4 regions of the Paenibacillus sp. FSL R7-0297 genome follow, and region 1 is predicted to be linked to each of the others. Evidence: riboswitches for the same ligand, from Rfam matches in the RefSeq annotation. Region 1 holds a riboswitch; each other region holds the start of a gene.

The links. Region 1 has a riboswitch for cyclic di-AMP ahead of MKZ24_RS14075 (alpha/beta fold hydrolase). Riboswitches for the same ligand answer to the same signal wherever they lie in the genome.
Region 2: another riboswitch for cyclic di-AMP. It lies ahead of MKZ24_RS29125 (hypothetical protein); the one in region 1 lies ahead of MKZ24_RS14075 (alpha/beta fold hydrolase).
Region 3: another riboswitch for cyclic di-AMP. It lies ahead of MKZ24_RS01785 (hypothetical protein); the one in region 1 lies ahead of MKZ24_RS14075 (alpha/beta fold hydrolase).
Region 4: another riboswitch for cyclic di-AMP. It lies ahead of MKZ24_RS04520 (3D domain-containing protein); the one in region 1 lies ahead of MKZ24_RS14075 (alpha/beta fold hydrolase).

The regions. Positions count from the first base shown of each region.
Region 1 is NZ_JBBPAQ010000001.1:3,222,342-3,227,751, forward strand. Features, by position in the region: gene MKZ24_RS14045 (Na+/H+ antiporter subunit A) at 1-49, shown strand, start outside; gene MKZ24_RS14050 (Na(+)/H(+) antiporter subunit C) at 37-369, shown strand; gene MKZ24_RS14055 (Na+/H+ antiporter subunit D) at 366-1,841, shown strand; gene MKZ24_RS14060 (Na+/H+ antiporter subunit E) at 1,847-2,329, shown strand; gene MKZ24_RS14065 (Na(+)/H(+) antiporter subunit F1) at 2,329-2,622, shown strand; gene mnhG (monovalent cation/H(+) antiporter subunit G) at 2,612-2,971, shown strand; cyclic di-AMP (ydaO/yuaA leader) riboswitch at 2,970-3,103, shown strand; gene MKZ24_RS14075 (alpha/beta fold hydrolase) at 3,092-3,910, shown strand; gene MKZ24_RS14080 (cation:proton antiporter) at 4,019-5,251, shown strand; gene MKZ24_RS14085 (arsinothricin resistance N-acetyltransferase ArsN1 family A) at 5,330-5,410, opposite strand, start outside.
Region 2 is NZ_JBBPAQ010000001.1:6,698,485-6,703,894, forward strand. Features, by position in the region: gene MKZ24_RS29115 (MATE family efflux transporter) at 1-74, opposite strand, end outside; gene MKZ24_RS29120 (flotillin family protein) at 254-1,675, opposite strand; gene MKZ24_RS29125 (hypothetical protein) at 1,698-2,243, opposite strand; cyclic di-AMP (ydaO/yuaA leader) riboswitch at 2,401-2,589, opposite strand; gene MKZ24_RS29130 (methyl-accepting chemotaxis protein) at 2,848-3,963, opposite strand; gene MKZ24_RS29135 (FIST signal transduction protein) at 3,981-5,012, opposite strand; gene MKZ24_RS29140 (hypothetical protein) at 5,320-5,410, shown strand, end outside.
Region 3 is NZ_JBBPAQ010000001.1:423,662-429,071, reverse strand. Features, by position in the region: gene MKZ24_RS01795 (hypothetical protein) at 188-385, shown strand; gene MKZ24_RS01790 (hypothetical protein) at 904-1,092, shown strand; gene MKZ24_RS01785 (hypothetical protein) at 1,595-2,038, opposite strand; cyclic di-AMP (ydaO/yuaA leader) riboswitch at 2,215-2,382, opposite strand; gene MKZ24_RS01780 (glutaredoxin family protein) at 3,082-3,324, opposite strand; gene ytxJ (bacillithiol system redox-active protein YtxJ) at 3,321-3,647, opposite strand; gene MKZ24_RS01770 (SDR family NAD(P)-dependent oxidoreductase) at 3,881-4,603, shown strand; gene MKZ24_RS01765 (ThuA domain-containing protein) at 4,677-5,312, shown strand.
Region 4 is NZ_JBBPAQ010000001.1:1,055,877-1,061,286, reverse strand. Features, by position in the region: gene MKZ24_RS04530 (HD domain-containing protein) at 1-1,007, shown strand, start outside; gene MKZ24_RS04525 (TatD family hydrolase) at 1,061-1,831, shown strand; cyclic di-AMP (ydaO/yuaA leader) riboswitch at 2,030-2,259, shown strand; gene MKZ24_RS04520 (3D domain-containing protein) at 2,547-3,707, shown strand; gene rnmV (ribonuclease M5) at 3,868-4,419, shown strand; gene rsmA (16S rRNA (adenine(1518)-N(6)/adenine(1519)-N(6))-dimethyltransferase RsmA) at 4,416-5,300, shown strand; gene yabG (sporulation peptidase YabG) at 5,374-5,410, shown strand, end outside.

The sequences.
Region 1 (5,410 bases):
GATGAACATCATTTTATCGATCGGAGGGGAAAAGAAATGGAACTCCTAATGGCGGTGGCGGTCGGCATTCTCTTCACGATCGGTGTATACCTGATTCTGTCCAAAAGCCTGCTGCGCATTGTGCTGGGAACCTCCCTGCTGACGCATGGTGTCCATCTGCTGCTGCTCACAATGGCCGGGCTCAAAAAGGGTGCAGCCCCTGTACTGGGCAAAGCGGATACTTATGTTGATCCGCTGCCGCAGGCACTGATTCTAACCTCCATAGTAATCAGCTTTGGGGTTACCGCCTTCTACTTCGTACTCGCGTATCGGTCTTATCAGACGCTGGGTACTGATGAAATGGACAGCATTAAGGAGGACAACGAATGAGCAATCTATTGGTACTTCCGATTCTCATTCCGCTGACTACGGCTGTCATCCTGATTTTTTTCAAAGAGAAGATCCGGCTTCAGCGCGTGATTAGTGCGCTCAGCGGTTTGCTGAACATTCTGGTTGCGGCGCTGCTGGTTTCACGTGTCCACTCTGAGGGCATACAGACCCTGCAGATGGGGGGCTGGGCTCCTCCGTATGGCATTGTATTTGTAGGTGATATGTTTGCAGTACTGCTGGTTATGATGGCTTCGATCGTCAGTTTTGCGATTCTGTTGTATTCTTTCGGCAGCATTGGAGAGAAGCGGGAGCGGTTCTATTACTATACGTTCTTTCAGTTTTTGCTGGTCGGGGTATACGGCTCGTTTCTTACCGGGGATATTTTCAACCTGTTTGTCTTCTTTGAGGTTATGCTGATTTCTTCCTATGCGCTCATCTCACTCGGAGGGACCAAACTTCAGCTAAGAGAAACGTCGAAATATCTGCTCATTAATATCGTATCCTCGACACTGTTTGTAGCAGCGGTAGCTTATCTCTATGCAGCAGTAGGAACACTCAACATGGCACACCTGTCCCAGCGTATCGCTGAAGCGGGACAAGGCGGTGTGCTTAATGTGATTGCTGTTTTGTTCCTGATTGTATTTTCCCTAAAGGCAGGGCTGTTCCTGTTCTTCTGGCTTCCAGGGTCATACAGTGCGCCTCCGCCGGCTGTCAGAGCATTATTCGGTGCTCTACTGACCAAAGTTGGACTCTATGCAATCATCCGCACCTTCACGCTGCTGTTTGTTAACGATCCCGGCTTCACCCATGCCTGGATCGCCTGGATGGCTGCTGCTACCATGATCCTCGGTAGCCTGGGGGCAGTCGCGTATAAGGATATCCCGCGGATTCTGAATTATAACGTCATTATCAGCGTTGGGTTTGTAGCCTTTGGACTTGCTGTTGGGACAGCAGATTCATTGAATGGGGCGGTCTTCTATCTGCTGCACGATATGCTGGCCAAGGGACTCATGTTTATTCTAGGCGGGATAATTATATCCGCAGCTGGAACTGACCGGCTAGGCAGTATGGGCGGGATGATTAAAAAGTATCCGTTCATCGGCTGGATGTTCTTTACTCTTGCGCTTGCCCTGACAGGTATTCCGCCGCTGAGCGGGTTTGCCGGCAAAATCCTGATCATCCGCGGAGCTCTGGCTGAGGGAATGCTGACGTTGTCCTTAATTGGACTAGGATCGAGCTTACTGGTGCTGTATTCCCTGATGAAGGTGTTCAGGCTGGCATTCTGGGGAAATGAACCTGTGAAAGAGCTGCCTAAAGTGAGCTTGAAGGCTGCATCGGCTGTTGCCGCCGGACTCCTGCTGCTTGTGATTGCAATGGGGGTTGGTGCCGAGTCCGTGTATACTTATGTATCGCAGGCTGGAGAGGTATTGGCTTCACCTGCGCTATACATTGAAGCCATAATGAAGGAGTAGAGAAGATGGCCCTACAATTCCTGTTAAATCTGTTGATTGCCTTTCTGTGGATGGCGATAAATAACAATGGCTCTGGTTCAAGCTTCATCGTAGGCTATGTGCTCGGTATTATATTATTGCTGATTTTGACGAAATCCCTGGCCCGGACCCGGCCATTCTATCTCATACGTATATGGGCTATACTGAAGCTTCTGCTGATCTTTGCCCGTGAACTTACGGTCTCGAATTTCGTGGTCATCGGCCATATCATCCGTCCGAAGCTGGCTATACGTCCCGGCATCTTTGCTTATGAGACTGCCTTGACCTCGGCTTGGGAGGTTACGCTGTTATCGTGCCTGATCTGTCTGACACCGGGAACCCTGACCCTTGATGTTTCGAAGGATGGCAAGACGCTGTACATTCATGCTATTGATATTAAAGATGCAGAGCTGTTGGTCACGCAGATTAGAGGCACTTTCGAACAGGCAATTATGGAGGTGACCCGGTAATGATCCAAGTTATACTAACTGTGGCCATGATCATTCTGGCGCTGGCGATGCTGGCATGCCTGTTCCGTCTCCTGAAAGGGCCAACCCGTTCAGACAGGGTTACCGCACTCGATACGATAGGCATTCATATACTCGCTATGATCACCGTTTTCTGTATGCTGCTGGATACCCAGGATTTTCTAGAAGTCATTCTGGTTATCGGTATTCTTACGTTTATTGGAACAACGGCACTGGCCAGATATATTGAACGGGGAGCCGTTATAGAAGATGGAGGGAACCCGAATGACAGGTGAACTGATTAGCTCCATTATTGTGGTAATTGGTGCAGTCTTCTGCGGTTTAAGTGCCTTCGGCTTAGTCCGGCTGCCTGATGTGTACCTGCGTTCACATGCGGCTACCAAAAGTGCAACCTTCGGGGTACTGTGCTTGCTGACAGGAGGCTTCCTGTACTTTTGGTTTAAAGACGGAACGGTTAATGTCAAGCTGCTGCTGGCGATTGTTTTTGTATTCATCACTTCACCGGTGGCAGGCCATTTAAATGGCCGGGCAGCCTACCGTTCCGGAGTCCCCTTGTGGAAGGGGAGCATACAGGATGATCTGAAGGTCCTGGGGGAAGAAAGTCAGGAAACGTCTGCAAAATAATACTTAATCGCTGAATTCCTTATAGGAAGCGGGGGAACCAGGTTATATGGGGTGAATCTCGGATAAACGAGTAGGGCTACTTTCAGGGCCCGAATCCGGCAGCTAACCCCGCAAGCGTTCATGAGAGGATGCATTGGTTATGCCGCAACGTCGCTGTATTACGAGATGTCGGGCAGCGGTCTGCCCATTGTTTTTATTCATGATTATTCGACCTCCCATCATCTGTTTGACCCGCAAGCGGATTATTTCAGCAAGCGTGCGAAAGTGGTCGTATTCGATTTAAGAGGGAACGGACAATCGGGGAAAATGGATGTGGAGATTAGCCGGATCGTAGACACACAATGTGAAGATTTGAAGCTGTTGTTGGACGCTTTGGCTGTAGAGAGGGCTGTTATCGTAGCTTGTTCCAGTGGTGCTGTGCTCGCCCAGAAATTCGCCTATCTGTACCCTGAGCGGGTGATTAATATGGTATTGGTGGACAGCTATTTCCAGGGAGAATACACAGCTAGAGGCGGGAAAGTGAAAGGAATCTTCGAGGTCTGCGCATGGGCCGCCCATTATCTTCCTGCCGAAATGTTTATCCGTTCTTTACGCATCACCTACAATAAATGGCTCTCAGCTTATCATATTCTCAGGAAAGAGCTTGTGCATGAACGGACCACTGAATTAATTATGCAGCGGCTGGCACTTAGACAAACGGACAGCTACGGATTCGCGTTACGGCTGCAGGTTCCTGTTCTTGTTGTATCCGGGAATCAGAATGAATGGGCATTGGAGCAGGTGAAAAGAACAGCCGGCAAGTATCCGTCTGCCCGCCTGGCGATCCTTGAAGACGCCATGTACCCGAGTCACCTGTGTCAACCCCAGCTCTTCAACCGTATATTGCTGGATTATCTTAGGGAACAGCATAGTTTTCAGCGGGCGGCGGCCGGCAAGTAGGAGGGAGATAGATGATTATTGCCAGCTGATTTGCTAATAATAGAATAGATGTGGATACTGATTCGCTGAAGAAATCTTTCCTCTAAAAAACAATATATGGGGTGTTATATGAATCAGTTTGATGATGTATTTATTCAGATATTAATTCTGCTTGCCATATCCATGGGAGTCATTGCAGTTGCCAAAAAAATGAATCAGCCCTATTCCATCGCGCTTGTAGTGGTGGGGCTGCTGCTGGGGTTTGTGCATATTCCTATTTTGGTGGAAGCAGAGGCTTTCATCACCCAGTCGCATGTCTTTCAGGCGATCATCATCTCATTATTCTTACCGATTCTCTTGGGGGATGCCACCTTAAAGCTTCCTTTCTCCCATCTTCGGGAGCAACATAAGCCGGTGCTGGCTTTGGCTTTTGGAGGAACCTTGTTGTCATTTCTCATCATCGGCTTGGCTGTGTATTGGGGGCTGGGCCTTCCGCTTATTGTTTCCTTCACCTTTGCTGCGCTGATGAGTGCGACAGACCCCATTAGTGTGATTTCGATTTTTAAATCTTTGGGTGTCCCGAAGAATATTGTTACTATTATAGAAGGAGAATCTCTTTTTAATGATGGGATTGCTGTAGTGCTGTTTCAAATCTCTTCGGTGTACCTGCTGTCTTATATGGAAATGGGCTGGGTAGGGGTTGGCAGCGGAATTCTGCTGTTCCTAAAATTTTCTTTAGGCGGTATCCTTATCGGAGCGATAATGGGATATTTGTTCTCGCAATTAATTCGTCTTTATGATGATTTCCCGTTGGAGATCGGATTCTCCATGCTGCTGTTTTTTGGAAGCTATTTTATCGCGGAGCACTTTCATGTATCCGGAGTTATTGCTGTCGCGGTAAGCGGGCTGATCTTTGGAAATTACGGTTCGCGGATAGGTATGTCAGAGACCACGAAGGTAAATATCAATTCATTTTGGGATGTCATCACCCTGGTGGCTAACTCATTGATCTTCCTGATGATTGGACTTGAGATTAGAAATATTGATTTTACCGATAAATGGCTGCTTATTGTCGCTTCGATTCTTATCGTACTGGCAGGACGGACCATTGCGTTGTATGCCAGTCTCAGGTTTCTGAAGAATTTTCCGGCCTCCTGGAAGATTGTTTTGAATTGGGGCGGATTAAAGGGAAGTCTCTCCATTGCACTCGCATTGAGTCTGCCGGCATCATTTGAAGGCAGGGAGAATATCCTGGTCTTAACCTTCAGTATTGTCTTGTTCTCCCTGCTGGTTCAAGGGTTGACCATCAAGCCGCTGGTAAAGAAACTGGATTTGACCCAGGATAATGTAATGGAGAAGTGAAAAATGCTCATATCTATTATGTTTCTGCCATTGGCGTGATCGATAAGTTGGTTATTAAACACCGGGAGAACGGTACAATTAAAGCAGTTTCTCCATAATCATCACGTCAATAAACTCTCCATTCAGAATCCCCTGCTTCTCAAATACACCAACCTGCCG
Region 2 (5,410 bases), 3.5 Mb from region 1:
CGGTAATCCATCCCTTCCCCGGAAAGATACTTCTCCAGCCATTTTTTGGCCGGCAGTCGAGCCTGAAGCTGCATAAACATATCACATTCTTTTCTGTAGAATAATTGCGGGCAGACTGTACATTCCTTCCAGTTTACTACAAATCTAACTTCACGTCTGTAACCAGTGAGAGAAACCCGGAATACAAAAAAGCAATAAATCCGCAATTCTCCATTAACGAAAGAACGGCGGCTTTATTGCTGCTGTATATGAATTACTGCTCTTTATCCCGGCCAAGCAGTCCGCTGAGCGCTTCGGTCACATTCATACCGGTAAGCGTCTGGGTCAACTCAGGAACCTGGGCCATTATTTTGGCAATATCGCCGGTAATTTTGTTCACGCCTGAGGTAGCTCCATCCTGGGAAATCACTGTAATCTTATCCACCTTGGCGAGCGGGGAAGCAATTTTCTCAGCCAGCTCCGGCAGTATTTTCAGGAATTCCACGGTAAGCGCAGCTTGTGTGAACTGTTTGTACGCTTCGGCTTTCTTCTCCAGGGCTCCCGCTTCCGCCGCTCCGGCCAGCTGGACAATCTCCGCATTCGCTCTCCCTTTCGCCAGCTCAGCTTCTGCCGTGGCCAGTCCGCGCTTGGTGGTTGTCGCTGCCTCGGCTTCCGCCTCAAGAATCTGCCGCTGCTTGGCGGCTTCGGCTCTCATGATCGTAGCCTGGTTCTCCGCCTGGGCAGGCTTGATCACCGTTGCCTCCAGCTCCCGCTGTCTCAGCTCGACTTCGATTTCCCTGACTGTCCGGTTGGCCTCCGCTTCCATCTGCGTGATTTTGACCTGTTCGGTAACGAGCGATTGCTTAATTTTGTTCTGCTGCAATTCATACGCAAGATCCGCCTGAGCCTTCTTCACTTCTGTCTCCAGCTTGAAATCCGCCTGCTTAATGTTCAGTTCCTTCTCGTACAGGGACTCCTTCGCGCGGGCGGCGGTTCCCGCTTCAATGGTGGCCTGATGTGCATTGGCTTTGGCAATGGAGGATTCCTTCTCCGCCTCGGCCTGCTTGATCTGAATATCGCGTTCCGCTTCCGCCTTGGCAATGCTGGCATCGCGGCGGATGCGCTCAATTTCCGGAACCCCCATATTGTCGATGTACCCTTTGTCATCCGTAATTTTTTTGATGGTGAAGCTGACGACCTCAAGCCCCATCTTGTCGAGGTCCTCCGAGCAGGTCTCCCTCATCTTGCTGTTGATTTCATCAGGCGTCTTGAGGATGGATTCCACCGTCAATTGCCCGATTAAGCCGCGCAGGTGGCCCTCCACCGAATGCAGGATAATTGTCTCGCGGTCTTCTTCGGGCCGGTCGATGAACTGCTCACTGGCCGTCAGAATAGCGGTGGGATCGCTTTTGATTTTTATCTGGGCGACCGCCTCCAGGTTGAGCTTGATGCCCTGCCGGGAGAACATCGCCTGCGCTGGAATGACATCGAAGCTCATCAGCATCATCGAGATGGTCTTATTGTTCTGGAAGCCCGGGATGACGAACGTCCCGCCGCCCTGCACCACTCTTTTACCGCCGAGACCGTATACAATCATCGCCTGATTGGGCGGGACTTTTTTATAAGCGGTCACGATACTGAACAAAGCCAGCAGAATAACAACAACAATGCCCGAGATTAAATAAAGAATAACCATTTGGTCCGACACTCCCCGTCATTTATAATTCTCCGAATTCCCTCTCGAAGAGGGTTACTTCCGCCATTCCCTTATCCACCTTCAAAATAATCACCCTGTCGCCCTTCACGAGCTGCTGGCCGATTGCTGCCCGCACTCCAATGGAGCGCATCGTTCCGTGCAGCACATATTTCATTTCCCCGGCTGCCCCATCCGCTGCAGGTACACTGACGTATCCAAGCTGCCCTGCCTGCTCATAATCCAATTCATTCATGCTGCTGTCATACCGGGTCATCACCCGGGCCAGCACTGCATACATCAGACACCCTGTCAGCAAGGCTATCATGGTGCAGATCAGCACTACTGCAAGCACGCTCATTCCGCTGAAGCGGCTAAGCATATAACCAGCGCCGCCCCAGACTGTGACAAACACCATCAGCGGGAGTATAGGCACAAAGCCCGGCCCCCCGGCGTCACCGCCCCCCGCATGCAGATGACCCGCCAGGCCATGCCCATGAAGTCCGCCGCTGAGGAGCAGGAGCAGTCCGACCCAGAAGCACACGATAAATGTAGTTAAGATAACGATCACCTCCTTAGGCAGTTCTGATCACAATATAAATAAACTTTTCCCGTTGTTATATGAATTATCCGTCTTAATTCAGACCGTCTCCCCCTGCTGCCTGCACAGCAAAAAGACCACAGCAGCAGCAGGGCTCTCCGTGGTCGGTTAATCGATCATGGCGCTCATCCTCTCTCTTCGAGGCTTACGGGGTTAGCTGACGGATTCGGGCAGCGAGATTGCCCTACCTTGCCGGAGCACCGTTATACAGCATGCAGCAAGGATTCACCCCAGGTGTGCGGCCGCTATCTGAGCCTAAGCCGTAATCACCGTTGGTTCCCCCGTTCCCATTACTGGAATTCAGCCATTTGAGAACAGTTAAATTTCATTCGGTTGTTGATTTGAATCTTACGCCTGCAGCCATTTAATGTAAAACGCTGCGGTTGACAAAAGAAGCCAAAAATGCCGTTCCTGCACGAATGAAGGCGTATACTTTGCTTTCGCTCTTAAGCGGCCGATGATTTACTCCTTTTTGCTCCGTTTCTCTGGAGCAGTGCTGTTACATAGCAAAGAGGCTGACCACCTGCATTCCCTCTGCCGGGTGTAGTCTTTTTTATCGGATACTCGCTTCTGCTTATACGCCAGTCTTCTGTGCTTCATCCAGCTGCTGCAGCTGCTCTATCTGATGCAAATGATTAAGCAGCTGCTGATAGTGGTCGGCTTTTTGCTGGACGGTAAGCACCATCTTCTGGAACTGCCCTGCATCCTGTCCCGATTTCTCCAGAATACGCAGCAGATCGCCATTGATCTGCTCCACATCCTCCATGCTGCTCTCCTGCGATTCCTGAATCTTCTCCAGATGCTGGAATACCTCTTCCTCCGCTTCCACGATCTCGTTCATGTATACCGTGGACTGGCTGATCTTCGCATTCGTCTCTGTCATCGCCGTTGTCCCGTCACCGGACTTGCTGTGAAGCTGCTCCATCACCTGGGTCATCCCCGAAAGGGAGCCCATGATCTCCTTCACATGACTGCGCGTGCTGTCGGCCAGCTTGCGGATTTCTGTGGCAACCACCGAGAAGCCCCGTCCGTGCTCTCCGGCCCGCGCCGCCTCGATCGCTGCATTCAGCGACAACAGATTCGTCTGCTCAGCAATATCCGTAATGATCTTTGCCAGCTGCTCGATGCTCCGGAAATGCCCCCGCAGGTCCTCATTCAAGCTGACAAATTCAGTAAATACCGCCGAAGCCTTCTGCATTTCCGCCGAGATCTGGATATTGGCCTCTTTGGCGAATTCAATTTTATTGGAGGAAAAAGAGAGGCTGCCATACATTTCATTGATGAGATCTTCGGTCTGTCCGCTGTTGGTCTTCAGATGCTCCAGAAGCTGCTGGGTCCCGCAGATCTGGCTGATCAGCTCACCGCTGCCCGCCCGTAAAGCCGCAAACTCCTCTACCAGCTGGGCCTCTTCCTTAAGAATCTCGTCAGTTTCGCGGCGGATCTGTCCGGCCAGGGTATAGGCGTGCATCCCATAGGATTCAGTGGCTGAAGCGTCGTTAGCGGCAGCTGTCCTGCCAGTATTCTCTGGAGGCTCAGTAGCATTAGCCGCTGCTCCAGCTGTCTTTAGCGTCCCGGCTGATTGTCCGGAGCTGTCCGTTTTTTCAAGAACGGCTAATGTATTATGACTTTGAACAGCTCCGGCAGAGATGCTTTTGCCCCATGAAGTGCGTAATCTGGTTATCCACTGCATAATCAATCTACTCTCCCTTATTCAACCAGCAGCAGAATCATGGTCTGGTTGGCATGCTTTTTATAATATTGCTCTCCGTAGCTGATGAAACCTGTAGTGTTGCCGCAGAATCCGAGCATAGTCCTGTCAAAATCCGCCCACAGACCGTCCCGGATGAAGAGCTGGTCCCGCAGCGTACAGTTAATGTTAAGCACAAAGGAAGGCTTGTACGGGCTCCCGCCCAGCGTCTCCCCCAGCACAGCAAGCGGATCTGCTGCACTCAGCACCTCTACATAAGTACTAGACATAACCTGGCTGTAAAATGTGACAGAGCCATCCGGATTAATGGTCATCGGTGAGGCGATGATCAGATCGTCTTCGTATCTTTTGCCCAGCGGGCTGCTCAGGAAATGCTCTGCCAGCTCCGCCTCCGGGACACCAAGCACGCGCGCGTATTCTTCCGCAGCAGGACGTCCGTTGAAGGAATACACCGTTCTGCCGAACACATCGGCTTCTGTCACCAGCAGCGTTGTCCCGGTGGGAACATAAATATTTTCTTTAACCAGTGCAGTACGACCCGGCATATTGAAGAAAATCCCCAGGTTCTGCACCCGGCGGCTTCCTATGTAAATATAAGTCTCTCCATGCTCATCATCCGCTGCACTTCCCCCAATAATCTTGAACTCCGGGGCAATGAAAAATAGCGAGGAGAGGATCGTCTCCTCCATCGCGCCTGTACCGTCACATAGCAGCAGCAGAAAGGCATTAGAGTTGCCTTGTACTTTGTGATATGAGGCACTTAGCACATTGCCTCTAAGCACGGGCGGATGCAGGATCTCCACAATATCGGCTATCCCTGATTCGTATTCGAACCCAGTGACTACGCCGCTGCGGTAGCCCTGCGGGGTATATTCGCCTTTGGTTGAGCACAATACCGCCCGGGAGGGTGCATGCCGGGACAATTCGCTGACTGCCGCAGCGGAAGCGAACAGCACCAAGCCTCTGCTGCTATCCAGTTGTTCCAGATGCCGCTTGGCTTCGCCCAATGTGTTAAAAGATAAAGCTTTCATTATGTATATCAACCTTCCTCCGCGGGAGTTCCCCCTGCAAACGTTACTGAAAAATTAAGCTTTAATTTTCAATACTTCTTATGGTAAAACCAGAACCGGGCCTACTGTCTGTGAATAATGTCGCAATCCCCTCGCCAAAGCCTTATTTCGGGCGCAAAAATACGGCTGTCACGGGTGACTAAGGTTGAGCGGCTTACAGAAAGGCTGTATCATGAACATACTGTAGATGCGATGGATGCGATGGATACGATGGATACGATGCTCAGAGCCGGGCATCACATTAATAACAGAAAGGAAGTGTGAGGCCATGACTTATTCACAGCGTTCCAGTCACCCTGCTGCCGCATCGGACTACACCTATCTGGAATACCAGATCGAATTAGCTGCAGAAGAATTGG
Region 3 (5,410 bases), 2.8 Mb from region 1:
ATAATGCCTTCTGAATAAATCTGATTTATACATGATAAAAACACGCCTTATCTGATTTCAAGTTGTCGATAGTCTGATTTGGGTATTAAAAAAGCATCCTTTTCGGCGTCTTTTTGTCCGATCTATAATGGCTGCTCACAGTCCAAAGATAAACAAAGTACTACTTACCTTTTGGGGAGTGTTTAGAATGGATAAAAAGAAACAGGAATTCGTGATGATGGTATTCTCGGGTCTGATGCTCATTATGCTAAGTCTGATAACCCCGTCTAACGGATCTGAAGTGCGTATATATTTTAAGGGATTCATGACAGGGGGCGGGATCATCGTATTGGCGCTGGCCGTCTCGATGTTCCTTAAGAATAAGGGATTTAAGAGCATGAAATAATTTGTGGATATAGGCAAGGCTGCTTGCTTTCGCTCAGGAGCTGATCTCGTCGCTGGGCGGAATCCTCAAGCTGAATGTAACGATTATGGTCTCCGGTCAGGCCGGAGCACTCAGCCAAGTGCCCGAACTGCTGGAGCAGGCAAGGCAGGCGATGCGGTACCGGAATCTATCCGAGGCGCATCAGGTCTCGTTTGTTTTTCTATGAAGCTTGTTTCCCAAAACTCCGTCATAGCCCGGTCTCCTTTAATTTCACTAAATAGTTATTACAGACATATTATATCCACGATAAAACTGATTTGCAATGTTATTGTTAATCCTCGTATCTAAACAGATAGACTTATGTGAAGCGGGGGATAGGATGTTATTAATTAGTTGCATGTAAGTGATTTAGCGAATCAACCGGATTGGGCTTATGAATAATGCTGTTCTATAGAGTGATCACAACCCCCCCCAAACTGGTTAAAACCCCGCAGATAGTGTACCTTAGTAATATTAGTAATTAGGAGTGGTGATTTTTCGTGAAAAAAAGTAGACAAACCCCCGTGCTGGTCGCGGTCTCCATCCTGCTGATCATTATCAGCAGTCTGATCCCGTCGGACAAATCAACCTGGCTGGGAGCACTGCAGACCATCTTGCTGGGCGTCGGGCTGCTCGGATGCTGCATGGCTTTTTGGCGGTTCGCTAAGGGCGGCAAGGGCAAGCGCTGATTTCTGGAATGGAGCAGACAGCATAGGCAAGAACAGGGTATGGGTTGGTTAGTGAATTCAATACAAGTGTTAGTGTTTTAAGCGCTGGCACGAGAGCAAATAGAGAGCCGTGGCGGAAGCTGCGGCTTTTCGTTATTGTCAGGCAAATGTACATTGCCAAAGGCGTGCATGTGTATAAGTTGGGAGCTTCAGTGAGCGTAACCTGGAGCCTTAAGGGAATGAGAACTTATTAGCTTGCCGTCAGCGGAATTCTCCCATACGTAGTGCTACGCGGACTGAGAGGACCTTATTTTGTGAAAAAGCCTGCTTTTTTGCTCGTTGCGGACTCAGGAGCGCTTATATTGTTCGATGGAGCTCAAAATGAGGCGAAACGGGTTAGTTAAGGTCCTCTGAGTCCGCATGGATCGCTGAATGGCCTGACCGGACGAAATAACGGATCTACAGTCCGCATAGATCGCAGCAGCCTGCCTGAGTCTATTGGTGCAGGCCCCAGCAGCTTTCCCTATCCCGCCGACGGACGCGGGACAGCTGGCCGCGCAGCAGCCATATGTTCGCGAATCTCTCTGAGCTGCGCTTTCAGCTCAGGAACGCTTCGCTGCAGGATGAGGCTGATCTCGGGCAGCGGCAGCTGGATGCCGTACCATAAGGCGCTGGCAATCTGATCCTCCCAGGTGAGCAAGGCAGAAGAGCAGCGGCCGCGGTCTTGAGCAACCAGCGAGCATTGCCGGATGCATTCCCTGTAGGCGGCAAGGGAGAAGTCCGATTGGATGCTACCCTTTAGCCAAGGCTCAAAGAGTGCCGCGAATGTGGCAGTTGTGGCTTGATCGGCGCGGGTGCCCTTCTCCAGCAGAAGACAGCTAAGTGCATATACGGTTCCGCTGTATTGCTCAATATAGCCGGTGAATCCGGCAGCGGCAGCTGCCTTGGTCGATAATGGGTCTGGCATGTGGACACGTTCCTTCCTGAATGTGGGCGATTTTATTGTTTGGATATATAGCTGATTGGTTTGCCGAAATGCTGATCCGCCGGAATAAGTGCGCAAAAAACCGCAGACAGAGGAGGACCTCTGCTGCGGTTTTGTTACAGGCGTAAGAAGCCTGGGGCAAAATCGTGGCGGATCAAGATCTCTCTCTTTACGCTTACGGGGTTAGCTGTCGGATTCGGACGGTGAGAGTCGCCCTACCTTTTGAGACTGCGCAATTGAAGTCTCCTTCGGATTCACCCCAAGTAGGCCTGCGGCCTGATGGTTCCCCCGTTTTCCGCTTGGCGGAAATTCAGCGTGCATTCACATTATCGCTGTTAACTTTCAACACGAATCATACCCTTTTAGGATTGTCTTTGTAAAAATGGAAAAGAGTGCTTCTGCGCCGGATTTGCAATAAATTGCTGCTTCGCAAGGAATATTGGAGACTAAAACCATATATGTGGCCGGTTATCATCCGTTTATCTCGCTCAATCGCCGTTTTTTATTTTTGGGAGGCAGTGGCAGGGGAACTCCGGAAATATTAATGCGTTAGACGGAAATACCGTCGATAATGGATTTTTGAAAAATGGTGTATTAGTGAGTAATCGGGAGATAACGGGAGATAAATGTTATTGTATGCGTTACCCGTCAGGCAAATAGATTCGTGATTGTGTTATTAGGGTAATTATGGCGGTTTACAAATTGTCCCTGAATTAGAGTCTGATTTTACGAAAATGCTTCCGTTCTAGCCCTGCAAACGATACATCCCGGAGGGCCTAATTCCCGCTTTCCGAATGCTTGACTTGGACCATACTCCAGGGATTATCATTTGATTCTGTAAGGGCAGACTGTCAATAAAGAGGCGCTGGATCTGCTGGAACCGTCATCGGTGGATGCCTTCGCCCGGCGGTGTGGAAACGGAGTGAAGCTATGACGGAGTTTTTTCCCGGCAGAATAATTTTGAACCCTAAAAAGGTGCCGGCCCTGCTGGGAGGGCGGCACCCTTTTGCATACGGGTAAGCTTATTAACGACCAGCTGCTTCAATAAGCTCCTGAAGCTCAGGAAGATTGAAGCCCTTGACAGCCCGGTCTCCGGATACGGTGACTGGAACACCCATGAAGCCCAGCTTCTCGACTTCTTCCTGATAGACAGTACTGGTCATCACATCTCTGACTTCGAAGGGAATGCCCTTGCTCTCAAGCAGCTGCTTCACCTGATTGCAGTCGCTGCAGCCGGATGTGGAATAGATGATTACGTTCTGGCTCATTGCTCCACAGCTTCCTTGATGGCGCCACGGGTGATTTTCCAGTGGGAAGTGTTCCAGCGGACCTCACCATCCTCCAGCAGGAAAATCTGCGGCGATTCATGCTTAATCCCGAAATCCTCGGCAATCTGATTGGAAACCGGACGGTCTTCGATAACATGTACAATGGCGGCAGGCGTGTCGGAATTCTGTGTATAGGCCTGGAACTCCTCATTTGCTTTGGCGCTGATCGGGCAGGTGGTGCTGTGCTTGAAGAGCAATTTTTTGCCGGGTTGCCCTACGTATTGTTGCAGTTCATCCAGTGTATGGATTTGTTGAATAGACATCAGAGGATCACCTTTCTGGAATAGAATTTTGAAAGCATCTTGTCAACAATTGTGTTGTTAACAACTATTATTCTTGATTGTAACATAGTTCAAAATTAAAGCAAAAGAATGTTCAGCAGGCTTATCCCCCCCTCCCTTGGGGGATGTTGTTAAAGGCTAAATGCCATGCTAATGTGTGAGAGATGCAGTAACGCTCTGCGCATAAATAAGCAGGTATGAGGGGTGTGCAATTCATGAAAAGGGTCGCTTTTGTTACCGGTGCTGACCGCGGGCTCGGGTTTTACATGGTACGCTTTCTTCTGGAGAATAAGTACACAGTTTTTGCTGGCCAGTATTTAGCAGAATCGGAGGCTTTGGGAGTTTTGCAAGCGCAATACCAGGACATGCTGATGCTGGTCCCTCTTGATATCGGCAGCGCAGAGAGTGTGAAGGAAGCAGCACGGAGTATTGCCGGCAGTACGGGCCATATCGATATTATTATCAACAATGCCGGTATTATCCACCGCGCAGACAAAGCAACAATACTCGTGGATATGGATGATGAGGCCATGGCGCAGCTCTATAATGTGAACACACTCGGTGCGCTCAGAGTGAGCAATGCGCTCATGGGATTGCTGCTGCAGAGCAAACAGCGTCTGATTATTAACATCTCCTCAGAGGCCGGCAGTATCAGCCGGAATAAAAGGATTAATATGTACGGCTATTGCATGTCGAAGGCGGCGCTGAATATGCAGTCCTCGCTGATGCACAACCATCTGCGTATGCTGGGCGGACAGGTCATGGTCTTCCATCCCGGGTGGCTGCAGTCTTGCATATACGGAGAGAAGGATTTGAAAGCGGTGACAACTCCCGAGGAGTCGGCCTATAAGATCATGAATATTGTTCAGGAGCATAAGAAGTATCTGGGCGAGGAACCGGTTTACATCGATCTGGACGGCAATCACTGGCCCTGGTAACAGCAGCGCTATATATGAAATAATGGACTAATAAATTATAGATTAACTTTGTAACAAGAGAGGTGTGAATGCAATGACTTCCTTCAAAGCACTTGCGTTTGGCAGCTATACCGAGGTTAAGTACCATCCGTTCGACGGAGTTGACCGCGAGATTGAGCAACTGCTGGAACCGGAATTTCAGGTGGCTTCGACTGAGGATTACGGGCTGATGAACAAGGAACAATTGTCGGACTGCAAGCTGGTGGTCTCCTATACTGAATTCTCTGATGAGAAATTATCCGCTGCGCAGAGCGGTGCCCTGCTGTCTTATGTGGCTGGCGGCGGGGGGCTGCTCGTAGTGCACAACGGAATCTCCCTGCAGCGCAATCAGGAGCTCGGCGTAATGCTGGGCGCCCATTTCACCCATCATCCGGACTATACCGCGCTTCATATGACGATTCCCAACCGGGAGCATCCGATTATGCAGGGTATCAATGACTTTGTGATTGAGGATGAGCCGTACTATTTTGAGCAGGTGCCATACTTCGAATCAACCATTCTCGCAGAATATCCCCATGGAGGGGCGATGCGGCAGGCGGCCTGGTGCCATGAATTCGGACAAGGGCGGGTAGTCTACCTGATGCCCGGCCATCATCTGCCTTCCTTCTCGGTAGAGCCGTTCCGCCTGATGATCCGCAGAGGCGGGTTATGGGCAGCCGGACTGCTGTAAGATAATGTGGCGACCAGCTTAAGTTATGCTTAGGCTGGTTTCTTTTGTTTATTCTAAAAAAACACCTTGACCCTGACACTAGTGTCAGGGTTTATACT
Region 4 (5,410 bases), 2.2 Mb from region 1:
TGTGTGCGGCACTGCTGCATGATCTGGGACATGGTCCGTTTTCCCATTCTATAGAAGAAGCTTTTGAGATGGATCATGAGGACTGGACCTGCCGGATCATTCTGGAGGATACGGAAATTACCGCTATTCTGCGTGATGTAGCTGAGGATTTCCCTAATAAAGTAGCCTCCGTGATCTCCAAAACGTATGAGCATGAAATTGTTGTCAATTTGGTGTCGGGGCCGCTGGATGCAGACCGGATGGATTACCTTTTGCGTGATGCCTATTATACAGGGGTGAATTACGGAACCATTGACATTGACCGTATTCTGCGGATGCTGCGCCCCTATGACGGCCGGGTAGTTGTTAAAGAATCCGGCATGCATGCGATTGAGGATTACCTGATGTCACGTTATCAGATGTACTGGCAGGTCTATTTCCATCCGGTAACACGCAGCTCGGAGATTATTCTGCGCCAGATTCTCCGCAGAGCCAAGGAGCTGGTGCAGGAGGATTATGGTTTCCGGTTCATGATTGAGCCGCTCAGTGATTTGTTCCGCGGGGATGTAACAGTGCAGCAGTACCTGCTGCTGGACGAGGCTTTGATGCAGACAGCCTTCATGCAGTGGACGCTGGAGAAAGATGAAATTTTAAGCGACTTGTGCAGCCGTTTTATTCATCGTAAACTGTATAAATATGTGGAGATGGAGCATCTGGATACAGAGACGATTGACGAAATCCGCCGCAGCTTTGCGGGTGCTGGACTGCGAGCGGATTATGATCTGGAAATCGATTTTCCGACAGACCTTCCTTATGATGTATTTCGTCCGGGGGATGCTTTTGACAGTAAACAGATTCTGCTTCTGGACCGTCATGATAAGCTGCGGGAGATCTCTGAGGTATCAGATATTGTACGCTCGATCAGCGGGATTCACCGAGGCAGATACCATCTCTATTTCCCGCAGGACAGGCTGCAGAAAGCCCTTCCACGGCTGCCGTCCTCCATTGCAGATATTTTTGCAAAATAACCTAAAATACTTGTAATTCTTCATAGAAATCAAGGCGGAAAGGATGTAATATAATGCAGTTATTCGACACACATACCCATCTGGATGCTCCGCAATTCGACGAGGACCGCGAGGAGGTAATCGCCCGGGCACTGGAGTCCGGAGTCAGTAAAATGATCAATATTGGCTTCAACCGGGAGACGATACCGACAACGATGGAGCTCGCAGAGAAATATGATTATATTTATGCAGCGGTGGGCTGGCATCCCCAGGATGCATTCAGTATGAAGGAGGGCGACCTCGAATGGATCGCTTCGCTTTGCAGCCATCCCAAGGTAGTGGCCATCGGCGAAATCGGACTTGACTATTATTGGGACACCTCTCCTAAGGATGTACAGCATGAGGTATTCCGCAAGCAAATCGGCCTGGCGCGTGAACTGAAGATGCCCATCTGTATCCATAACCGCGATGCCCACGAGGATGTAATCCGGATTCTGCGGGAGGAAAAAGCGGGTGAGGTTGGAGGGGTGATGCATTCGTTCTCCGGCAGCTGGGAAAGCGCCAAAATGTGTCTGGATCTCGGCTTCCATTTGTCCTTCGGGGGACCGATTACGTTTAAGAATGCCAGGGTGCCCAAAGAGGTGCTCGCCCAGACTCCGCTGGACCGGCTACTGATCGAAACGGACTCCCCATATTTGACTCCGCACCCCTTCCGCGGCAAGCGGAATGAGACCGCACACGTAAGACTTGTAGCGGAGGCAGCTGCGGCAATAAAAGGGATTGATTTACAGGAATTGGCTGAAATTACGTATGCGAACGCACTGGAACGATTTGGGATTGTCTGAAAACGGGAGAAAAAGCGGTGAAAAATGAAGTATAGCCGATATATTAAACTTTTATAGTCCAAAAACGGCTGAATATTACAATATTTTAATCATTTTTTTACGTAAACGTGGTTGAATCGTCCTTTACAACATGCATCAAAACAGGATATCATCTTTTCAGTGCAGTGAGCTGTTGTTACTGTGACAGTCACTATTTCATGGATCGTCTCGCTGAGTCTCCGTATGGAGAACGGGGGAACCAATAAATGCCCTGCCGCATGCCCGTACATAGAGTACAACACAGAATTGCCGCAGAATTTATTTGATTTCTTCACGTGGTCTTTGGGGTGAATTTGAGGGCAACCGCCGTGAGCGGGTGACCTGAGATAGGGCGTCTCTCTTATGCCCGAACCCGACAGCTAACCCCGTAAGCGCAAGTAAGAGAGGAAACCTCGTGCATAAACATTCCCGCGTATTCGACACCGGAGAAGCCACGAAAGAGTCCTCTGTGAACTCTTTTTTGGGCTTTTTTTGTTATGAATAATGCGGATGTTCCCGGCATACTGTTATACAACAGATATCCGGAGTAGCTATGCCGAGCAGGCGATCCATGAGCAGGAAACGCTGGAGCAATGCGGGCGTATCCTGTTGCAATCTCAAACCTAGTTTCGTCAGAAATGATGCAGTCACCATGATATAACTTGGACGACGGGGCTATGTAAGGAGGATGGAGAGAGTGGGCGTATTCCAACCAGAGGTATCCCATGATTCGCAATCATCCAGCAGGTCTTTCGCATTACGGCTGAAGCAAGTGAATCCTCGCGTACTTTCACTTGCAGGTGTGATATCAATTGTTATCGCACTGTTAATTCTGCTGTACGTACACGGTCAGAGCAATAAAGAAATAATTTTAGTTATAGACGGACAGGTGCAGACACTGGAAACGCGGGAAACGCTGCTCAGTGATGTGCTGGCAAAGGAACAAATTTCGCTGCAGCCGTATGATAAGCTATCTATTGGCCTTAGTGATGAAATACAAGACGGCGACCGTGTCGTAATCACCCGTGCGCAGAAGCTTTTGCTTACTGCAGACGGTGCAACCAAGACCCTATACACCACCGAGGATTCGCTCGGAGATGCCATTACCAAGCTGGGTTACAGCCTGGAGGGCAATGATAAGATTTTCCCTTCGCTTGATACCGCAGTCACACCCGACATGGAAGTCAAGATTGTCCGTATTACCAAGCAGACCGTACAGCGGACAGTAAACTTGCCTTTTAAGGTCATCAAAACCGCAGACCCCTCTCTGTATAAGGGAGACGTAAGAGTTGCACAGGCAGGCAAGCCGGGCGCGATCATCCAGCATATCGAGAAGATATATCAGGATGGGGAGCTAGTCTCCATGAATATGGTCGGCAAGGAAGTTCAGACGGTAACCAAAGACAAGGTTATTGCCGTCGGCACCAAAGCGGTTCCGAAGCCTGTTGTAGCTGCTGCAACTACATCCAAAGCAACAACAACCTCCAAATTATCCAAAGTCAGCGCGAAGAGCAACAACGTCACGAGCAAGGCAGGCGTAGATTTTGAATACAAAAAAATGATCAAAAACGTATCTATGACGGCGTATTCCTCGGAAGAACCGGGAATTGGAACACGTACCGCCTCCGGCACACGCGTAACGGAAGGCCGCACTATTGCAGTGGATCCGAATGTAATACCAATTGGCTGGTGGGTGTACATTGAGGGATTAGGGTTTCGCCGAGCAGAGGATACCGGCGGTGCCATCAAAGGCAACAAGGTGGATGTTTACTACGATTCACTAAGCCATGCCCGTAATTTCGGCCGGAAGTCGCGGACCATCTATGTGATTGGACCTGTGAAGCCGGAGCTTAACTAAGCGCCAAGTCTTTTGCAAATTAGCGGTTTATAAGATATAGTGGGGGTAGCACTTACGGAATTTAGAGAGCTACCGCTCATCACTTATACATTCTTTAGCCAAAAAGAAGAGGAGCGAATCCTCTTCTTTTTGCGTTTTAGAGTAGGGGAGTAAATTATTTATGATTAAAGAATTAATTGTCGTCGAAGGTAAAAGCGATACCGTAGCCGTTAAGCGGGCCGTAGAAGCGGATACGATTGAAACAGGCGGATCCGCAGTGGACCGTAAGGTCATTGCGAAGATTACATTAGCCATGGAGCGCAGAGGGGTTATCATCCTCACGGATCCCGATCATGCCGGAGAACGGATTCGTAAAATTGTCTCCTCCAAGGTGCCCGGATGCAAGCATGCGTTCATTCCGGAGAAGGACGCTACCCGCAAAGGGGATATAGGTGTGGAGAATGCTTCGCCTGAGGCCATCCGCCATGCGCTGGAGCATGTTCACACGTCTTTTGAGGGGGCGCCGGCTGTAATCGGGCTGGATGATCTTATGGCCGCAGGCATGATGGTACACGCACAGGCAGCAGAGCGAAGAATGCAGCTTGGCAATCTGCTCGGTATCGGTTATTGCAACGGCAAGCAGCTGTACAAGCGTCTGGCGATGTTCGGTATTACACGCGAAGAGTTCGCGCGCGCGCTCGCCCAAATTGATCAGGGAGGCATTACTTCATGAGCGAAACTCTGAATATCTCATCACCAACCAGAACCAAAGCAATAATACAGCGGTACGGGTTTTCGTTCAAAAAAAGCCTGGGCCAGAACTTCTTGATCGACCAGAATATTCTGGACAAAATTGTCGATGCTGCAGGCCTGGATACTGCCGCAGGCGCACTGGAGATTGGCCCGGGTATCGGAGCCCTGACGGAAAGGCTGGCGATGACAGCGGGAGCAGTCACAGCGGTGGAGATTGACCGCAGACTGATTCCGATCCTCAGGGATGTCCTCTCACCCTATCCCCATGTAAAGATCCGCAATGATGATGTACTGAAGGTCAATATGCAGGAGCTGTTTGCCGAGGATTTCGCCGGTGTGGACCGGGTCAGTGTAGTGGCCAACCTCCCGTATTATGTAACGACCCCTATTCTCATGAAGCTGCTGGAAGAGAAGGTGCCGCTTGATAACATCGTCGTTATGATCCAGAAGGAAGTTGCAGAACGTATGGCGGCTTCTCCGGGCGGTAAAGAGTACGGAAGCCTCAGCATTGCCGTCCAGTATTACAGCGAGCCTGAACTGGTCTGCATGGTACCCCGCACGGTGTTTATTCCGCAGCCGAATGTGGAGTCAGCCGTCATCCGGCTGAAGGTCAGAGAGCGCCCGCCGGTTGAAGTAGCTGATGAGAAGCATTTCTTTGATGTCGTCCAGGCATCCTTCACCCAGCGGCGCAAGACAATTGCCAATAACCTGAAGGCCCGCTTCTTCCCTGAAGAAGGACGTGAACGTCTGGAGGCTCTGCTGGCGGAAGCAGGGATTGAGCCCTCCCGCCGTGGTGAGACGCTTAGCCTGGAGGAATATGCGCGTCTCAGTGCTGTCCTGCTGGAAGCAGGAATTGCTTAATCAATAGAAAACGCGCTGTGTGATGAACCATCCGGGACCTTTGCCCATAACATGGGGTAGAGGTGGTGTTGAAATGAATTTAGGAGACTTGGTCGTTCGTAAATCTTATG